3 regions of the Psychrobacillus sp. FSL K6-2365 genome follow, and region 3 is predicted to be linked to each of the others. Evidence: riboswitches for the same ligand, from Rfam matches in the RefSeq annotation. Region 3 holds a riboswitch; each other region holds the start of a gene.
What was found. Region 3 has a riboswitch for thiamine pyrophosphate ahead of tenA (thiaminase II). Riboswitches for the same ligand answer to the same signal wherever they lie in the genome.
Positions count from the first base shown of each region.

Region 1 (6,842 bases), 4.0 Mb from region 3:
TTTCATATTTGCTTAAGAAATCAGTTACGTCTTTTGCTTGCGTTGGAAAATCTTTGTGTACTGCGATTACAACATCATTCGGAGGAAATTCAGTTCCTTTAGATTCTTCCCAAGTTGCTGCATCATAAGGAGTATCCTCAAGTAATGTTAAGTCATAACTAGCTGTTACCCATGTCGGCGACCAGTAATACCCTACCCATGGTTCACCCTTTTTATATGCTCCCGCTAAATCTGCTACTATTGCAGAGTCAGATCCAGGTGCTAAGTAATTGTAGTTCGCGTCAAGGCCATATGTTTCAAGTTTCGTCTCCAAGTGTTCACTTACAGCCCAGCTAGAAGGTGCACCAATTATTCTACCTTTGGTGTTGTCTTCAGGGTCTTGGAAAATATCTGGATATTTCTCTAGGTCTTGGACAGTTTTCAAATCAGGTGCAACTGCTTCAATCCCTCTTTCTTTATCCCCTTTTATCACGTAAGTTGGAACATATAGTCCTTGCGTATTATCATTGAAATTAGTTGCTAATTTCACAATGTTTCCACTATCAATTGCTTTTTCATAAATCTCCTTTGTATTATCTGTCCATATCTCCATATAAACATTGATGTCCCCTTGTTCAAGTGATTGCAATGTAGCTGCCGTAGTTCCACTTGTAACCTCGGTTTCATAGCCATAACCTTCTTCGACAATTAATTGGGCTATACTATTGTGAACACGTATACTATCCCACCCTGCATCTGCAAATTTAATCACTTCAATACTGTCTTTGCTAGATTCACTACTACATGCACCTAGTACTAAAAATGCACACAAAGAAATAAACAACATAATTTTCCTCATTATTTTTCCCCTTTTCTCTATTTATTAAAATAGACACATAGTCCTACCCTCCAATACATACCCTTTTTTCTCAAGTTTAATCATTTGAATATTATTATAGAACTATGCCCCCAAATTTCCAAAATTCTGGTACGTCTATTTTATGAGTTCCCATGTTACTAGAGTTTATGAAGTGAAGCAAATAAGAGATGGTTAAAAACCGTATATTATTCAATAATTACGAGTAATAAGAATTATATTTACAGACTATTAGTTATAGAGTTATGGTATTTATTATGTAATTTAAGATATTTTTTGTAGGTATTATGATTCAATCTGGGATTTATTGAATTTTCTACTTTTAGGAAGGGATATTAAATGTAATTTCTATAAATGAGAGATAATTGGTTTTATAAATTAATAAAAAAAGTGGTCACTAAATTTTAGGACCACCGCTTAAGTATTATACAATTCTATTCTGAGGCTCTCTGTTTTCTAACACTGCTTCTATATCTTTTGCGTTCAATTGCATCATTGCTTGACGAGTTCGAATACTAGCACTGCCAATATGAGGCAACACAGTTACGTTAGGTAATGTCAACAAAGGATGATCTAACGGCACAGGTTCTTGTTCAAATACATCAAGTCCAGCAGCCCATATTTTTTTAGATGTTAATGCGTTAAATAGAGCTTGTTCATCTACAATGCCCCCTCGTGCGACATTAATAATTGTTGCAGTATTCTTCATAAGATTGAGTTCACGTTCACTTATAAGTCCTTTTGTTTCTGGAGTAAGTGGAGTTAGAAGTATAACAAAATCAGATTGCTTTAGTAAGTCGTCTAATTCAGCATAAGTAAAACCATACATTTCTTCCGCTTCTAGTTTTCTAGATCGATTATGATATAACACATTCATGTCAAAGCCTTTCGCACGCCTCGCAACTGCTTCTCCTATACGACCCATCCCAACAATACCAAGCGTTGCACCGAAAATATCCATGCCTGTATATTGCATTGGCGACCAGGACGTCCAATTACCTGAACGAATTTCTTGTTCTACTTCTGTTATTCTTCGAGCTGTCGCTAACAATAAAGCAAATGTTAAGTCTGCTGTTGTCTCTGTTAATACACCCGGCGTATTAGTTACGATAATACCCTGTTCTTTTGCAGCTTCCACATCTATATTGTTATAGCCAACAGCAAAATTACTAATTACTTTTAAATTTGACAGACTTTCAATTAGTGCACGATCGATATTATCAGATAGCATCGTCCATAAAGCATGTGCACCTTTAGCATTTATTTTTATTTCTTCATATGTCATCGCAATACTTTCGCTATGCCACATATGTACATCAAATTTCGCCCTTAAAGGCTCGACGATTTCTTCAGGTAGTTTACGTGTAATGTATATTTTGTCCATAACTTCTTCCCCCTTTGTTGTATTAACCAAATCATGGACGAAAGTACGAAATTTTGCAAACATATTTACATCTTTTAATAGCTACGTTATACTTTGGGCACATAAGAAAAGTGCGAGCACCTATGTTAGCTTCAACAATGTTCTTTTGCGATAAGCTTTGCGCAGAAGCAGGCTCTGGATAGAAATTCACGTAAAGACGTCCTTATGCCTTTGCTGAAATTCCGAAGCGTCTCAAGCGAGCTAGGTGCTGAACTAGATAGATATGCGTAACAGCACATATTTTCTAGTCTTTTAAAAAACTACATACCGTTTTCTGCACTAGGGGTGCCCACTTTGGCTGTGATGAGAGCTTTTTAGCTCCGATCCCTTATTACTCGATCAGGATAATACCTGCGTGAGGAAGTGCGGTGACTTTCCTAATATTTTTGTATTGGATTAGTGACTGCATCTTCACGGATGTGGCCTTTTTTTATGAAAAAATTTAGGAGGTTTTACAAATGGAATGTGGATTAAGCCCAATTATCGGATTTCGTTTTTCGTTACATCCGATGAACAATGATTTTATTAAGGTAATTAAAGAAGCTTTGAAGGAGACGGATACGTCGAATGTGTGGATGCATACGGATGATGTGTCGACAGTCATTCGCGGGAAACAAGTGCACGTGTTTAATGTAGCAAAAGCTCTAACTTTACATGCAGCTAAAACAGGTGTACATGTTGCTTTATCTGGCACTTTCTCTGCTGGTTGCCCAGGTGACTCTGCTGGAGATGCCTATCTAGATAAGGGCGATATAATCGCCAACACAGATATTACAAAACAATATGTTTCCTCTCAATTTGCGCTATATCCGATGAATAATCCCAATTACATGGACGTTATTTATCGTGAAGTAGATCGTGCTAAAGAACAAGGTGTATTCAATGAATCGATGCACTATGCAAGTGGTATTCATGGTGATATACACGATGTGTTTGCGTTTTATGAAGAAGCATTCACGAATGCACGCTCAGAAAAACATAAGCATCTGGTCATGACAGTTTCTATGAGTCTTAATAGCCCTTCTCACGGAGGTCGCTGATATGCTGAAATCATGGAAGTTAAAAGAGATTGTACTAATGTCCTTGTTTGCGGTTGTCTTTGGTATTGTTTATCTATTGTTCTTGCATGTCGGCAATATTTGGGCTGGGTTCATCGGTCCAATTGCGTATGAATGGATTTTTGGAATTTGGTTTATAGTATCAATTATTTGTATGTATATTATCCGCAAACCTGGTGCAGCAGTCGTTTCCGAGACGATTGCAGCTGCGATTGAAGTATTATTAGGTAATGCTGTAGGACCCCGCTTAATACTTTCGGGAGTTATCCAAGGCCTAGGTGCTGAAGCAGTTTTCGCTGCTACACGATATAAACGCTTTGATCTATGGGTTCTGATGCTCGCTGGTGTTGGATCGTCAATCTTTAGTTTTGCTTATGGATACTTTCTAGGTGGATTTACAGTGTTCAGCACGAGTTATGTTGCATTAATGCTTGGAATTCGTATAGTAAGTGGTGCTTTGCTTGCCGGTGTCGGTGGAAAAGCAGTAGCAGATGGTCTACTAGCAACTGGTTCTCTTCGTGGATATGCCATTTCTCGATCGAAAAAAGGTGAAGTTCGTGCATGAAGTTATCGAATTTGAGAAAGTAAGTTTTCGTTATCCTGACGAGGAAAAATGGATACTGGAGGGTCTTTCGTTTACTGTTTTGCGAGGGGAACGTATAGTCATCACTGGTCCAAGTGGATGTGGGAAAACGACTTTACTGTATTTATGCAATCGATTGTATCCGGATAATTGCGATGGTATTTTGTCTGGTTCAATAAAACTTTTTGGGAAAGAGAGCCTTTCCTTTATTCCCGGGGAAATAAACCATCGCATAGCGACAGTCTTTCAAGACCCTGATGCACAATTTTGCATGCAAACAGTTGAAGAAGAACTTGCTTTTACACTTGAAAATTTGCATACTAAACGCGATGAAATGGAGAAAAGAATTTCTGACGTACTGACTCTAACCGATTTAACTGAGTTTCGCTATGCAATCATACAAAAACTTTCTGGTGGTCAGAAGCAACGTATTGCCACTGCATGTGCACTTATAATGGAGCCAGAAATTCTGTTACTAGATGAACCACTCTCCCATTTAGACCCTTTCACAGCCAAAAAGTATGTGGAGTGGTTAGATAATTTACAACAAAAAAGACCGATGACAATTATAGCTATTGAGCATCGATTGGATTTATGGGAGGACTTTTTCGAAAGAAAAATTCCCTTGCATAATGGCAAAGTAACTTCTAAATTAGAAAAACGAACAAGCAGTACACAAGAAAATAATTCGCTAGTCGTTAGTAAAGTACAGGCAATGCCTTTTTTGAAAGAAACTACTTTCACATTAAATCATGGAGAAGTAACAGTACTTGCCGGACCAAATGGTAGCGGAAAATCTACTTTGTTGAAAGCATTATGTCAGCTAATTCCTACTACAGGGACTGTAGTACCTCTAAATTTAGGATATGTCCCTCAATCTCCTGAGTTTTTATTTCTCACACAAAATGTGTTAGATGAAGTTAGTTTTGGTGGTGGAAAAAGTTCAATGGAAATGATGACTAGATTGCAGCTGTTACCTATTGCGGATTCCCATCCATTTTCAGTAAGTCATGGACAAAAGCGACGAGTGGCTATTGCAGCAATGCTTTGTGATGGTAGAGAAATTATTCTAATGGATGAACCAACTTCTGGCCAGGACTCAGCAGCTTTGTTCGAATTATTCCATTTAATCGATGAGCGTGCGCGTGAAGGTACCACATTTTTGATCGTTACGCATGATATGGAGTTTGCTCATTATTTAGCTGACTCGGTTTTATTGATGAAAGATGGCCAATTAACTGGAAAGTTTAACGCTGAAGCTGTATGGGAAGACAGGCAATTGTTAATGGATCATCACCTACTCCGCCCGAAAGGAGTGATAGGTCATGAAGAATGCTTTGCATAAGATGAATCCTTCGATTAAATTTTTGGCGATTACAATTTGTATGTTTACGATGGCATTCTTCTTCGATCCTTGGACGCCACTTGTTTTTTGGATCGGCGTACTAGTGCTACAATTGTTGTTCACCCAGATCAGCTGGAAAAAATGGTTGTTGTTTATGCTTCCTTTTTTTGTTACTGCTTTCGGTTATTTTTGGACTACACTTGTGTTCGCAGAAGATCAATCGGGTCCTGTTGTATGGTCCAGTTGGAATTTGCAGGTTACCCAAACACAATTGAATCATGCTCTATCTTTAAGTTTTCGGGTGATGGCATTTTCCAGCTTGTCCTTATTATTCGCTTTAACGACGAATCCAGTGACATTCATTTTAAGTCTTATGCAACAATTAAAGCTCTCACCCAAAATTGCTTACGGAGTGATGGTTGGATACCAATTTTTGCCCGTCTTGAAAGATGAATTTGTGCAAATTAGGCAGGCCCATCGATTAAGAGGTGCTAACAAGGAAAAAAATGCGTTGCAAAGATTATTTGGCATACGACGTATTTTGATTCCTATGCTTGCAGGAGCTGTACGAAAAGCAGAACGTGCGGCGTTTGCAATGGAAGCGAGAGGTTTCACTGGTGATCGAAGAAGTAGTTATTTTCATGTGATTACCATCGGGAAAGTAGACTTTGCATTAGTTAGCTTATTTTTAGTTGTGTTAGTTTTAAGCTGTTCGAATATGTTGTGGCTCCGTTTATAGATTTTGTTTCTCTTACTCTCTTACGATAATATAAAAGTATGTGAAATTTGGGGAGTGAGGATATTGTCATTTGTTGCTTTACTGCGTGGTATTAATCTCGGTGCTAAAAATAAAGTGGACATGAAGTCATTGAAGCTACTTTTTGAAGAGATGGGTTATGAAAATGTACGGACTTATATACAAACTGGGAATGTTATATTTGATAATAAAACTTATGACGTGCTTCAGTTGCAGAATACTCTTCGAGAAACTTACGGCTTTGACATACCAGTTGTTGTCCGTTCGAAGGACGCGTTTGAAGAGATTCAGCAGCATCCCATTTTCTTAAAAGAACAGGTATATGTAATGTTCTTAGAAAAAGATGTGTCGGATGAACAGCTTGCTGTCCTCGAAAACCTTGTGGATGATGAATTTATCGTATGGAATCGCCGCAATATCATTATTAATCTATCGAAAACCTATCATCAAACTAAATTTACAAATACTTTCTTTGAGCGAAAACTTGGTATGACATCCACGGCACGCAATCAGAATACGGTGAATAAAATATTGAAGAAAATGTGAATGAGCTCCCACCTTGTTAATAGGTGGGAGCTTTTTTACAGTTATATAAGTAATTTTTATACTTCTGTATAAAAATTATAAATTTTCCAAATGACCTAGCCTCACGTATGATTACAATAGAATATAACAAGGGGGATTTATGATGTCATTTGCTTTTAAATCAATAGACCATGTACAGCTAGCTGCTCCCAAAGGTTCAGAAATTATCGCGAAACATTTCTTTGGAGAAATTTTAGGATTTCAGGAAGTAGAAAAGCCTGAAGTCTTGAAAAAA
Region 1 covers NZ_JBBOOO010000001.1:266,926-273,767, reverse strand. Annotated here, with positions in the region: gene MKY29_RS01380 (glycine betaine ABC transporter substrate-binding protein) at 1-838, opposite strand, end outside; gene MKY29_RS01375 (2-hydroxyacid dehydrogenase) at 1,281-2,240, opposite strand; TPP riboswitch at 2,551-2,658, shown strand; gene MKY29_RS01370 (YkoF family thiamine/hydroxymethylpyrimidine-binding protein) at 2,738-3,319, shown strand; gene MKY29_RS01365 (ECF transporter S component) at 3,321-3,902, shown strand; gene MKY29_RS01360 (ABC transporter ATP-binding protein) at 3,895-5,265, shown strand; gene MKY29_RS01355 (energy-coupling factor transporter transmembrane component T family protein) at 5,246-6,004, shown strand; gene MKY29_RS01350 (DUF1697 domain-containing protein) at 6,068-6,568, shown strand; gene MKY29_RS01345 (VOC family protein) at 6,711-6,842, shown strand, end outside.
Region 1: it holds a riboswitch for thiamine pyrophosphate, as region 3 does, so the genes downstream of both, MKY29_RS01370 (YkoF family thiamine/hydroxymethylpyrimidine-binding protein) here and tenA (thiaminase II) in region 3, are expected to answer to the same signal.

Region 2 (6,842 bases), 880 kb from region 3:
TGCTAAAAAACACCCAATTACTGCTCCACCCTCTGATAAATTAGTAGCTATATCTTTTAGCTCATTAACCATTTTCTCGATATTTGAGACATCGGCAATAGATGTTGGTGAATCAAAGTCTTTTAGTATAGTTTCAAAGCTGCTTAGCTTTTCTTTTACTTTATCCAGATGGCTTCTTAGAGATGGTGAGTTACTTCCCCCTTCAAAAAAGCGATCGAGATCCCAGACAACCGGATAAGTTTGTTCAATCATCTAAATATTCCTCCTATATTGACAATTATTTTAGAATTCTAGTATATCATGTTTTTCTAATACAGATTGTTTGATTTTCGTCACATAACATTCATAATTCTAATTTGTTGTTGCTATATATCAAAGGTATACTTATTAAATAGAAGGAGGCAGCTGAATGTTTAAAATAATCCTTTTAATGTTATTTTTTATATCTACTGTAATTGTTAAACTATTATCTATTTTACTACCCATAAATGGTCAAACTAGTGGCGAAATATTCAACAGACTTCCCGTATTTTTTACTCCAGCAAATTATGTGTTTTACATATGGATTGTTATTTTTATATTATTAGCTTGGTGGATTTGGAATATTATGAAGGATTATAAATCTTCTCGTCCTATACCTACGAAGCGTATTCTATTATACGGAATAGCCTCTGTGATATATATTTTATGTATATTAAGCTGGCATTACGAACTGTTTGGATACACTTTTGGTTTTCTCACAGTCTTACTAAGCTGCTTGTTTAAATTGTATCTAACCTATCCTTTAGATGATTTAAGTCGAAAAAATCGATTGCCAATTTCCTTCCTTTTAGGTTGGACATTTATCAGTTTCTTCACAAACCTATCTTATCTCCTAACGTTTTATGAATTTGATGGATTTGGTATGACAAAATCACTTTGGGGAGTTATTTTCTTAACCATTGCGACAGCTATAGCTCTTCATTTTCGTTATCATTATTTCGACCGTCTTATGCCAATTGTTTTTATCTGGACTTTCATTGGAGTTGCAATTCACCACAACTTTAGCGAACTACTCCTAACCGCAGCATCCATTTTTCTAAGCTGCGTCCTAATCGTGGGGATTATATTCTTTAAGAAAAGCACAAGACCCCTTTAAAGTTAAAACTTTTTAGGGATGCTTAGTTGTGAATCACAACTAAGCATCCCTTTTTTTGTTAATATTATGACGTATTGCCTATCCGCCACTCTCCTAAAACTTCAACGCCCACGGAAATCCGCAGTATGTTAATCCATATTCTTAATTTAAAAAAAGCCTTCGAAAAAGTAAATTTCGAAGGCGTTTTGTTTTAGTCTAATTTAGTTAATAATATAGGAGCACCTTTTGTTACAACAATTGTATGCTCAATCTGTGCTACTAACGATTTATCGGGAGTTACAAATGTCCAACCATCACCAGATTCTACAATATGCTCTGCCTTTGCAGAAATAAACGGCTCTACCGCTAAAACCATTCCTTCTTTTAATATCGTAGGATCCCATGCATCATAATAATTCAAGACATGTTGTGGAGCTTCATGTAACGATTTTCCAATACCATGCCCAGTTAGGTTCATAATAACATGCAAGCCATTATCTTTAGCTTCTCTAGCAACCGCTTTTCCGATTTGGTTTAAACGAGAGCCTGCTTTCACCTTCAACATAGCCCGTTCAAATGCACTCTCTGCCACTGCACATAATTTTTCTTTCTCTTCATATCCCTCACCAACAACAAAAGAAATACCTGTATCTGCAAAATATCCATCACAAGATCCAGACACATCAATATTCACAATATCGCCTTCTTGAATTACGCGAGAACCCGGGATACCATGAGCAACTTCTTCGTTGACGGAGATACAAGTATATCCTGGAAAATCATATTCACCCTTTGGTCCAGAAATCGCACCATGCTCTGTAAATAACTTTCCGCCAATCTCATCCAGTTCTTTCGTTGTAATACCAGGTTTAGTTGCAGCCCTCATCACATCTCTTACTTCTGCAACAATACGCCCTATTTTTTTTAATGCCACTAACTCTTCGTCAGTTTGTACAATCATCTTAACAAGATCCCTTCTTCACTAAATGTACTCTAATCATATCATATTTAGTGAGAATTCGGCAGTGCAAGGCGCGGAGCTTTAACAAATAAAATGGAACAAATGAAAGCAGCAATTAAAAATACAGGAATCATATAAGTAGAATTATAGATTAATGAATACAAAATGACGTTTTGATTGCCAGCAAATTCACCAAAGAATAGAATACCTGAAGTCACATGTGCTAAATAACGAAGAAAAGCAGCTATTAATGCTCCTAAGACAACCGCTGTAATCATTTTCACTTTATCTTTTTGTTCAAATGCCTGTAAAAATGCAGGTCTTAAAAACCCAGCGAACCCTGCAACCATAAAGGCGATGAAATAATCAATTGCAACCTGTGCAATAACTATTTCAAATGATAATGGCGCTGCATAAAATCGCCCTGTTACCACTTGTAGCACACCTATTAAAAATCCAGTAGCAAGACCTGCAACTATACCACGACGAAAGGCCATTAAAATAACAGGTACAAGTACGAATGTTACGGAGCCGCCCTGTGGCATTCCAAAGCCAATCATATCTAAAACATATCCTAACGCCGCAAAAATAGCGATTTCCATTAATATTAATACACGTTGATTTTTCATGACAATCCCCTTTTTTGACCACAAAAAAACGACCCCGGGATAGACCCAGACATCGCGCGATTGTCAGTTTCCATCCACATCCCTACGCAAGCACTAACTTACAGGTTCAAAGGGTACTATCTCAGCCACTATTGTGGCGCCCCTTGTGGTTTGAATTATTTAGTTCGAATTCATTGTATCTGAATAAAATGCCTAATGCAACCTTATTTGTTTCATTTGTTATACTAATGAAATAAATATATGCAAAAGGAGATGTTCACATGATTACATTACTAAAAGATCTGGTACGTATCAAAAGTGACACAATCGAAAGTGCAAATAATGCTTTATTATTCTGTGAAAGTTGGCTAGAAAAACGTGGAATTCATACAACTGTCTTACAGCATGAGGGAAAATTGATGCTAGTGGCAGAAATAGGAATTGGTGATGAATGTATGATTTGGAATGGGCATGTAGATGTTGTTCCAGGTAACCCAGAGCAATTCGAGCCATTTATAGAAGGTGATCTTTTATATGGTCGAGGAACTGCTGATATGAAAGCAGGAGTTGCTGCGATGATGCAAGCTTTTTACGAGCTTTCTAAAGAATCTAAAAGTCTTACTAAAAAAATTCAGCTTCATATTGTAACGGATGAGGAAACCGACGGTAAAACTACCAAGTTTTTAGTTGATCAAGGATATACTGGTGACTTTGTTATATGCGGCGAGCCTACCCACCTCCAAATTGGTTTACAGGCAAAAGGAATTATTCAGTTTGATGTAATACTGAAAGGTAAACCTAGTCATGGTAGCCGTCCATGGGAAGGAAAAAATGCAATTGAGCAAGCTTTTCTGTTTGACCAACAACTACGCACTCTCTCTTTTTTAACTGCAAGCAATGAGTTCTATGATTATCCTTCCTTAAACTTGGCGAAAATACAAGCAGGTGATCGCTATAACGTTGTTCCCGATGAATGTATAATAAGCTATGATCTTCGTTTTGTTCCTGGACAGAATATGCAGAGTATTACTTCAGAGATTAAAAAGTTGGCAGAGAAATTCCCTAAAAGTGAATTTAAGATTCAAGCGACTGCTCCTGCAGTAACTACTGAAGCCATTAATCCTTTTATCGAACGTATTGCACATGTTACTTCACAGTTCATCGGAAAACCTGCTGTATTATTTGGGCAGCATGGAGCTGCCGATGCTCGCTTCTACGCGGAAGCTGGAGCAGGTGCAATTGAGTTTGGACCAAGTGGAGGGGATTGGCATGGTGTAAAAGAATATGTATCTATTTCCTCTCTGGAAAATTACAAGAATATTTTAGTTTCCTTATTTAAGAAATGAAACATATAGCTGAGTATTTCGTTAAAAATTGAGGAAAGGAGGTTGAATAGACTGGATAACCCTAAAATTTTATCAGCACTTTCTTATTTTAGTGTATTGTTTGCTCCTTTTTTATTGCCTATTATTGTTTATTTTGTATCACAAGATTCTAATGTAAAATATCATGCGAAAAAATCATTAATTTCCCACATTATACCTGTAATATTGTTAATAATTTTATTCATTAGTGTTTTTACAAGCTTCACCCCCGTTGCATCGGGATTTAATGAACAACCTTCCCTATGGATGGCTGCCGGACCTTTAATACTTATCGCAATTTACATGCTCGTATATGTAATAGTAATGATTTGGAATATAGTCCAAGGCATTAAAGTTTTACGATAAAGAGAGAGTTTATGTATTGGAGTTTGAGGGTACATAACTATTAATATCGAAAACCAAGGAGCGATACCGATGAAAGTAAAAAACCTAGTCAAAACAGCAATTAAATTGGCACCAATTGTTTATCCTATTATACGTAAAGTCATAAAATCTAAAAAAAATGTACGTTAAAAAGCTGTCCTCTTTTGATTTGGAGGACAGCTTTTTTAGGTTCGCACAACATTCATCAACTTATTCAAAACATTGGGTAAGGTCCAAATTCTTATGAACAACTAAGTCATTCAAAATACTAAATTAATGGCTTCATTTCTGATAAAGAATAGTATTGGTCCATTTCAACTGATTTTGAAACAGGAGATTTCTCTTGTTCTTTAGATGCATTCAAAATTTGTTCAAAAGTAAGCGGATTAGGTGTTGGCAATTCGTTATGTGTAACTACTAATCCACTGTTGTATTGCGAAAAGAATGCATTTGCCATTATACGGTATCCTTCCATCGTTGGATGGACGTCTGCGGGATTTGGTAATAACTTAGTAGCATTTACACCGAATGGTTCTTCCACAGACACATATGTCGCACCATTGATCTCAGACTCCGATTTTAAAATTGTATGCAATCGGTCTAGCTCTTTTTTTATGCCTTCCTTTTGAGATGCTCTCACATGAGGATAGGCAAAATAATAACCCATTACATAAATTTTGGCTTTTGGTGCGATTGCCTGTACCTCTTTAATAATCTGCTCTATATTTTTTCGTACATTATTTAATGCAAAATCAGCATGGAGTTGCTGATAAGCAATAGAACCACTTGATGAATTCACTTGCACCATTTGCAGTAAGTCATTGGCTCCCGCTGATATTGTGACTAATGTAGCGTTTTTCAACGCTTTCTTTGCTTCGTCCGTTTGAACCTTAGTAAGCACATCTGCAGTTGTATAACCTGGGAATGCCAACGCTTTTGAATAAAATGCAAGTTGACCAGTCCTAGTTAGCTTCTGTGCTATTAAATCTGTATAGCCGGTATCTATAGCTCGATTCGGTGTTTGTCCTGCTGCTAGGGAATCTCCAATCGCAATATAAACTTCGGAGCCCTTGGCATTTACTGTGATAGTTCCAAATGAAACAACTAGAATAATTAAAGTACAGACCCATTTTTTCAAGCTGACCAACTCCTTAAAAAGCCCATGCACCTTTTATGAATATAGGCTCCATTGTTCCATCTGCTAGTTCTCCCATAATGTCCATGTCCCCGCTACCTATCATAAAGTCTTCATGTACAATGGATGTGTTAATACCCATTTGTTCTAATTCACTTTGAGTTAAACCACGAGCACCCTCAACACATGTAGGATATGCTTCCCCTATAGCAAAATGGTTAGAGGCATTTTCATCAAATAATGTATTAAAGAATAATACATTTGAAGCGGAAATAGGTGATTTATGTGGCACTAAAGCTATTTCTCCTAAATACTTCGCTCCATCATCTGTTCCAATAAGCTCTTGTAATAGCTTCTCACCAGTAGCAGCTTTTATAGAAGTAATCTTTCCATTTTCAAAAGTCAGAGTAAAATCATCTATTACATTTCCCTGATAGACGAAAGGCTTTGTATTTTTCACATAGCCATTTACTCCTGTTTTAAGTGGTGCAGTATATACTTCTTCTGTTGGCATATTAGCAATGAACGGAACGTTTTGACCATTTTTACTTGCTCCTGACATCCAAATATGTTCTTTCGGAAGTTCAACTTGAATATCTGTTCCTTCTGCTTTATAGTGCAGCTTTTTAAAGCGCATATTATTTAGTAGAGTTGCTCTACTTTCAAGGTTATCAATATGTTCTTTCCACTTTTGAACTGCTGTTCCTTCTCCTATGCGTACAACCTGGAATATTAACTCCCAAAGTGCTTGCATTTGTTCCTCCGGCTTTAGGTTTGGATATACCTTTGCAGCCCATTTTTCTGAAGGCATTGCAACGATAGACCAAGTAATAACATCATTCATAACTGCTTTACGATAATTCTCTAACGCTTTGCCACTTGCCTTTTGAAAGCTAGAAATACGGTCAATCGAAACGCCTTCTAATAAGTCTGGGTTATCTGCATCAATCCATAATAATGCACCTTTATTTTCGATTAGTTCATCACGCTGCATAGCAGCCCATTTAGGAAATTCATTAAACGCTTCATCAGGTGCATAATCATAAAATGCACGTGCATTTACTTCATCTGTATAGTTTACGTCAACTCGTTTCGCGCCAGCCTCATACGCTTTTTTCACTATTAACCGTGTAAAATCGATTGTGTCCGTTGTCGTATTTATAAGTAGTGGTTGGTTTGGCTGTATGTTCAGACCAACCTTTACTACTAATTCTGCATACTCTTCAAGCTTTTGTTGAAAATCCATCATTATTTCCCCTTTTGACTGATAGTT
Region 2 covers NZ_JBBOOO010000001.1:3,380,536-3,387,377, forward strand. Annotated here, with positions in the region: gene MKY29_RS17035 (M3 family oligoendopeptidase) at 1-252, opposite strand, end outside; gene MKY29_RS17040 (tryptophan-rich sensory protein) at 410-1,138, shown strand; gene map (type I methionyl aminopeptidase) at 1,329-2,078, opposite strand; gene thiT (energy-coupled thiamine transporter ThiT) at 2,126-2,707, opposite strand; TPP riboswitch at 2,770-2,861, opposite strand; gene MKY29_RS17055 (M20 family metallopeptidase) at 2,968-4,032, shown strand; gene MKY29_RS17060 (DUF4870 domain-containing protein) at 4,084-4,416, shown strand; gene MKY29_RS17070 (SGNH/GDSL hydrolase family protein) at 4,703-5,572, opposite strand; gene MKY29_RS17075 (aminopeptidase) at 5,586-6,815, opposite strand; gene MKY29_RS17080 (DEAD/DEAH box helicase) at 6,818-6,842, opposite strand, start outside.
Region 2: it holds a riboswitch for thiamine pyrophosphate, as region 3 does, so the genes downstream of both, thiT (energy-coupled thiamine transporter ThiT) here and tenA (thiaminase II) in region 3, are expected to answer to the same signal.

Region 3 (6,842 bases):
TAGTAGACAAAAAGATGTATTCCTGTAATTCAACTTGACATATTGTTATGCCTAAGTAGTATACATCCTCTATACAAATATACGGAGTAAGGAAGGTTAATATGATCAACAAAGAAACTAAAACAGAAGTAATCTTAATAGGTGCCGGAATTATGAGTGCTACTTTGGGGACAATGCTGAAAGAATTAAAACCGGAATGGAATATTAAAGTATTTGAAAAGCTCGATAAAGCAGGTGAGGAAAGCTCTAACGAATGGAATAACGCAGGTACAGGTCATGCTGCACTGTGCGAGCTTAACTACACTTCTGAAAAACCAGACGGCTCTGTAGATATTAACAAAGCTATCAATATAAATGAACAATTCCAGCTATCTATGCAGTTTTGGTCTTATCTTGTTAATAGTAAGCTAATAGATAATCCAAAAGACTTTATTATGCCATTGCCTCATATGAGTATGGTACAGGGAGAAGAAAATGTAGCGTTTTTAAAGAAACGTTTCGAAGCAATGTCACAAAATCCCCTGTTCCAAGGGATGGAATTTTCAGATGATCCAGCAAAACTTATGGAATGGATACCACTTATTATGGAAAATCGTCCAGTTAATGAGGCTATTGCAGCAACAAAAATAGACTCTGGAACGGATGTTAATTTTGGTGCTTTAACTCGTATGTTACTTGACCACTTAATGACTAAAGACGTTGAGATTAAATTTAATAGTAGTGTAGATAATGTTAAACGTACGAGTGATAACAAGTGGGAAATAAAAGTGAAAAATAACGCAGAAGGCAAAATCGAAAACCACACTGCGGACTTCGTCTTCGTCGGTGGTGGTGGTGGTAGTCTTCATCTACTACAAAAATCTGGTATTCCTGAAGGAAAACATATTGGAGGATTCCCGGTAAGCGGACTATTTTTAGTGTGTAACAAACCGGAAGTGGTAGAGCAGCATCATGCTAAAGTATACGGCAAAGCTAAGGTTGGTGCTCCACCAATGTCTGTACCACACTTAGATACTCGATTTATCGACAATAAAAAGTCGTTGCTATTCGGACCATTTGCTGGTTTCTCGCCAAAATTTTTAAAAACGGGTTCCATGTTTGATTTGGTAACTTCCGTAAAACCGGACAATGTTGTAACTATGTTGGCGGCAGGTGCCAAAGAGATGTCATTGACAAAATACTTAATCCAGCAAGTTATGTTATCGAAAGAAAAGCGTATTGAAGAGCTTCGAGAGTTTATACCGAATGCTAAACTGGAGGATTGGGATACAGTAGTAGCAGGCCAACGTGTACAAGTCATCAAAGATACAGAAGCCGGTGGTAAAGGAACTCTTCAATTTGGTACAGAGATTGTTACTGCCGCTGACGGTTCAATCGCAGCATTACTAGGTGCCTCTCCAGGTGCTTCTACAGCTGTTCATGCCATGCTTGAAATTCTTGGTAGATGCTTCCCACAACATATGCAAGAATGGGAGCCAAAAATTAAAGAGATGATTCCATCTTACGGAGTGTCATTAATGGACAACCCCGAGCTTTTGGACGAAATTCATACTTCAACCGCAGAAGCCCTTGGTCTAAGCAAAAAAGAGCAGGTCTATAGTTAATTCTTTAGATGTAGCATCAATGCTTATTTAGGAATTTTAGTAACATTTTTAACTAATGACAATGTTTCTATAATGAAGAGATTTAACAGGCTAAATTAAAAATAGAGAATTAAAGAATTGAGTAATAATGAATAGTATTAGAAATACAACATAGACCCTTTAATCTGTCCATAGATAGATTAAAGGGTCTTTTTTTATTTATATAGAAATTGTATGCCTTTTACTCATTTTCTTTCTATCTTAGAACATGGTCGAAGGTCCACAGAATTTAGTTATAGTCAGTAGTTCAGAAAGGTCCATGATTCTACGAACTTAGTCATTTCCCTAACAAAACGCTTTCTTGTAAAAGCTTCTCTTTTTTGATCGCTAGGACCATAAGGGCAAGAATGAGGTCGAAGTGGTTGTAAATAACTTGTTAATATAAGGTACAACAATAGTTAGGAGGAGCAAATATGACTAAAATACAAGAATTTAATGACCTTCATACATCCGAAGAATTACTATTCTTAGGAAATGCTTGGGACTTATTATCGGCCTTAACACTCGAGAAAGTAGGGTTCAAAGCTATAGGAACGACGAGTTGGGGGATTGCTAATTCCCTTGGTTATATTGATGGTGAATTAATTGATTTTGATAGACATTTATCAATCATAAAAACTATTGCTGAGAATGTGAATATACCCGTTTCCGCGGATATTGAGGCAGGCTATAGTGAAAACGTGGAGATTGTTATTAATAACGTTTTGAAAACCGCAGATATTGGAGTTGTAGGTATCAATATTGAGGATTCACTAAAAAAGCAGAAAGGGTTAAGAGGAATATCTAAACACTGCAACCTATTAGAAAAAATAAGAATAGCTTTAGATACAAATGGTTTTAAAAACTTTTATATCAATGCTAGAACTGACACTTATTTTCAGAGGGAAAATCCTCTGTTGGAAACAATTGATCGAGCAAAATCCTATGTAGAAAGTGGAGCTAGTGGAATTTTTGTTCCCGGAATGAAATTAGAAGAAGATATAAGAGAAGTTGCATTGAAAATAAAAGCTCCACTTAATGTATTATCTTTACCGGGACTAACGAATTGTAACAAGCTTAAAGAGTTAGGAGTTAAACGATTTAGCTTTGGAAATGCATTATCCGATAAATATATTACTTTTTTAGAAAAGAATACAGAACAATTAATAGAATGTAAAGATACTGCGCATTTATATATTGACTAAACTGCGTAATGGGGTAAAAGTTGATAAAAGTTAAGAGTGAGGAACCAAAATTTGCAGAAAGAAAACATCTTATATAAATTAATAACGTTGAATTGGACAAGATAATCTATGAGGAGTTCATTTTTATACTTCTCAATAAATCTCAATGAGGAGGACAGTTATGCCAAATGTAGAAGTGAAATGTACTGTATCAAATTGTATTTTCCATGCAAAAGGAAATGTTTGTGGAGCAGAAAAAATCGAAATAGATATGGATTACCATGCAAAACACAATAATACAGAGTTTGCTTCTGAATTTGATTACCGCACTATTTCTGAGGAAGCAGGTCATTCTGCAGATACGTGCTGTAAAACATTCAAACCTGAAGAAGGCCGAAAGTAGTGTTATATAATTTAATAATACTAAAATGGGTGCGAACCAATTAGGTTAGAGATAGGCAATGCTGGTCTACACATTGAGGGTGAGGGACTAAAGAGAAATTTCTTTAGCCCCTCTTTAGATTATCGGAAAAGGTGTACTCTACAAATTTGGTAAACTCGTAAAAATTTTCTGGAATTTTTGAATAATTTTTTCTTTTATGCTATAGTGATTTTGACAAAAGAATATCGCTATCCACTAGGGGAGCCGTTTAACGGCTGAGACAAGCAGAGCTTGGACCCTTTGAACCTGATCTGGATCATACCAGCGGAGGGAAGTGGGCGAACGTATGCTTATTTTTATTTTCTTCTGCTTACTAATCGCCGCTTTCCTTTTCTGGAAAGCGGTGTTTTTATTTGCCAAAAAGGAGATGGAGAAAAATGACATTTTGCAAAGAAGTAAGGAATGAGTGCAATGATTTATGGGAAGCGAGTTTCCACCATCCGTTTGTGAAAGGGATAGAGAAAGGAACATTGCCACTTGATGTGTTCAAGTATTACGTCATGCAAGACGCCTATTATTTAACACATTTTGCAAAAGTTCAGGCAATCGGGGCGGTAAAAGCTACGGATTTGGAGACAACGAAAAGATTTGCATACCATTCCGAACAAACCTGCGCCGCAGAAATGGCTTTGCATGAATCGTTTATGGAATTGCTTAATGTAAAGGAAACGGACTGGGCTACGTTTGAGCCGTCTCCAACTGCATATTCATATGTTTCTCATATGTACCGATCAGCAGAAGGAGATCTTGCAGATGTGTTAGCTACAATTCTCCCATGCTACTGGCTTTATTATGAAATAGGTGAACGATTGAAAGAAGCAACTCCAAAACATCCCATTTATCAAAAATGGATTGCAACATATGGATCAGAATGGTTCAAGGAGCTTGTTAATGAACAGATTACCCGAATGGATCACCTCGCAGTGAATTTACCTGAAAAACGGCGACAGGAATTGAAAGATCGATTTCGCAGGAGCAGCTATTATGAATGGAATTTCTGGGAACAAGCATGGACGATGGAAACTTGGTCAGTAAATGTCTCGAGTAAGGCGGAGGTGTAACTATGCTTGCATCATTACGTACAAAACGGCCTATAGTCCATTGTATTACTAATCACGTCGTTTCAAATTTCCAAGCAAACGGGCTATTAGCACTCGGAGCTTCTCCAATTATGGGAGAAGCATACGAAGAGGTAGAGGAACTTGCCATGTTAGCTGATGCCTTGTCGCTTAATATAGGGACTTTAAATAAACTTACTTTAAGCAGTATGCTCTTAGCAGGGAAAACTGCAAACAGTAAGGGCATTCCAATCGTTTTGGATCCTGTGGGAGCAGGTGCAACCCCCTTCCGATTATCGGCTATCCGTCAGTTGATAGAAGATGTTAACATTACCGTCCTTCGTTGCAATGCCGGGGAACTGGCAGCAATTGCCGGTGTTGAATGGCAGGCAAAAGGCGTTGATGCTGGAGAGGGAAATGTAGATGTCGTCGAACTTGCAAAGCAGATGGCACGGAAATATAAGTTGATCGTTGCGGTAACTGGTGAAATTGATGTTGTAACTGACGGTGAAGACGTGGAGGAGATTCCTTATGGTACACCACTTATGTCGTTTGTGACTGGAATGGGATGTCTTTTAAGTGGCGTGGTGGCAGCGTTTTTGGCAACATCGCCAAGTCAACCTATGGTTGCTACTGTAGAGGCACTACGCTTTTATGCAATGTGCGGAGAAAAAGTAGCTCCACATTCACAAGCGCCGGGCAGCTTCCAGATTGCTTTTCTGGATGGATTGGCATCAAAGCCACAAGGAAATTATGATAATTGAATCCGTTTAGGAGAGGTTGCGATATGGGAAATATCAAACAAGTTTTGACTATTGCAGGATCTGATTCTGGAGGCGGAGCTGGAATTCAAGCAGATATCAAAACATTCCAGGAGCTTGGGGTTTATTCAACTTCAGTTATTACAGCAGTGACAGCTCAGAATACACTTGGCCTCACTGGTATTTATCCGATGGATAGAACCGCAGTAGAAAATCAGCTGAAGGCTATAGGCACAGATTTTCAGATTTCCGCATTAAAAACAGGAATGCTATTCAATGCGGACATTATTGAAGAAGCAGCCCGGGGAATAAAGAAGTACGGATGGCAGAACGTCATCGTCGATCCGGTCATGATTGCAAAAGGGGGAGCTTCTCTTTTACAGCAGGAAGCGGTAGATGCGTTGATGAATTGTTTGCTGCGGCTAGCCACAGTTGTAACGCCAAATATTCCAGAAGCTGAAGTCTTAAGTGGCTTGGAAATCCATGATTCTGTTTCCAGGTTAAGAGCGGCAAAGTGGATCTTAGCGACAGGAGCCGAGGCAGTGGTGATAAAAGGTGGACATGGTACAGACATAAACTTTACAGAGGATTTTTATCTGCACCGGAATGGCGACACTTTAACAATGCGCTCACCACGGATTCATACTAACCATACGCATGGAACTGGTTGCACTTTCTCAGCCGCATTGACAGCAGAATTGGCTAAAGGAAATCCGTTGCAGAAATCCTTATATACAGCAAAACAGTTTATACAGGCGGCTATTTCCCATCCTCTAAATATCGGTGCTGGACATGGACCTACGAATCATGCAGCATATCATAAATTCGGCACTAAGGAGGAGGTGCAGCTTGTTCAGTAAACCTGCTATTTATTTTATTATGGGCACTGCCAACGTCAAAGGAAAAGAGCCACTTGTGCTTCTTGAACAAGCACTTCTTGGAGGAATCAGTCTTTTCCAGTTGAGGGAAAAAGGGCCCTTTGCGTTAAAAGGAGATGCATTGAGAAGATTTGCTTTGGAATGCAAGAAGCTCTGTAATACTCATCGGGTGCCTTTCATCGTAAACGATGACGTCGAGCTAGCATGCATGATTGGAGCTGACGGGGTCCATGTTGGGCAGGAGGATCTTGACTGCGCGTCGGTCCGTTCTCGTATTGGAGAAGGGAAAATCATTGGTGTTTCGGTCCATTCTATGGAGGAAGCGAAAATCGCAGTTAAAGAGGGAGCTGATTACCTGGGAGTAGGTCCAGTTTACGAAACCCAATCGAAACATGATGCCCAGGCACCAGCTGGAGTTAATAGAATCATGGAGATTTCTCAGCTGTTCTCAGAAATCCCCGTTGTAGGTATTGGTGGGATTACACCAGATAACGCAAGAGCTGTTTGGAAAGCAGGAGCAGCGGGTGTTGCGGTGATTTCAGCTTTGGCAGAGGCTAAAGATATAGCGATGCAAATAAACAAATTCAAGGCTTCAAGCGAAAGGAGAAGGTAGTATGAAGTCCAAGCAGCTTGTACTTATGGCGATGTTTGTCGCCATAGCAGTTGCCGGTTCCGCTTTCGTGTACCTTCCCACTGGAATAGCACGCGCCTATCCAGTTCAGCATGCTATCAATGTTATGGCAGCGGTGCTTTTCGGCCCAGTGCCAGCGGTAATAATTGCTTTTCTGACTGGTGCTGTACGAGTACTAACAGGAACAGGGTCGCTATTAGCATTTCCTGGTGGGATGATCGGGGCATTTTTGGCAGGAATTCTTTACATTCATTCAGGAAGACTAT
Region 3 covers NZ_JBBOOO010000001.1:4,265,268-4,272,109, reverse strand. Annotated here, with positions in the region: gene MKY29_RS21675 (malate:quinone oxidoreductase) at 78-1,604, shown strand; gene MKY29_RS21670 (isocitrate lyase/PEP mutase family protein) at 2,057-2,827, shown strand; gene MKY29_RS21665 (DUF1540 domain-containing protein) at 2,988-3,209, shown strand; TPP riboswitch at 3,436-3,538, shown strand; gene tenA (thiaminase II) at 3,626-4,309, shown strand; gene thiM (hydroxyethylthiazole kinase) at 4,312-5,070, shown strand; gene thiD (bifunctional hydroxymethylpyrimidine kinase/phosphomethylpyrimidine kinase) at 5,094-5,927, shown strand; gene thiE (thiamine phosphate synthase) at 5,860-6,558, shown strand; gene thiW (energy coupling factor transporter S component ThiW) at 6,560-6,842, shown strand, end outside.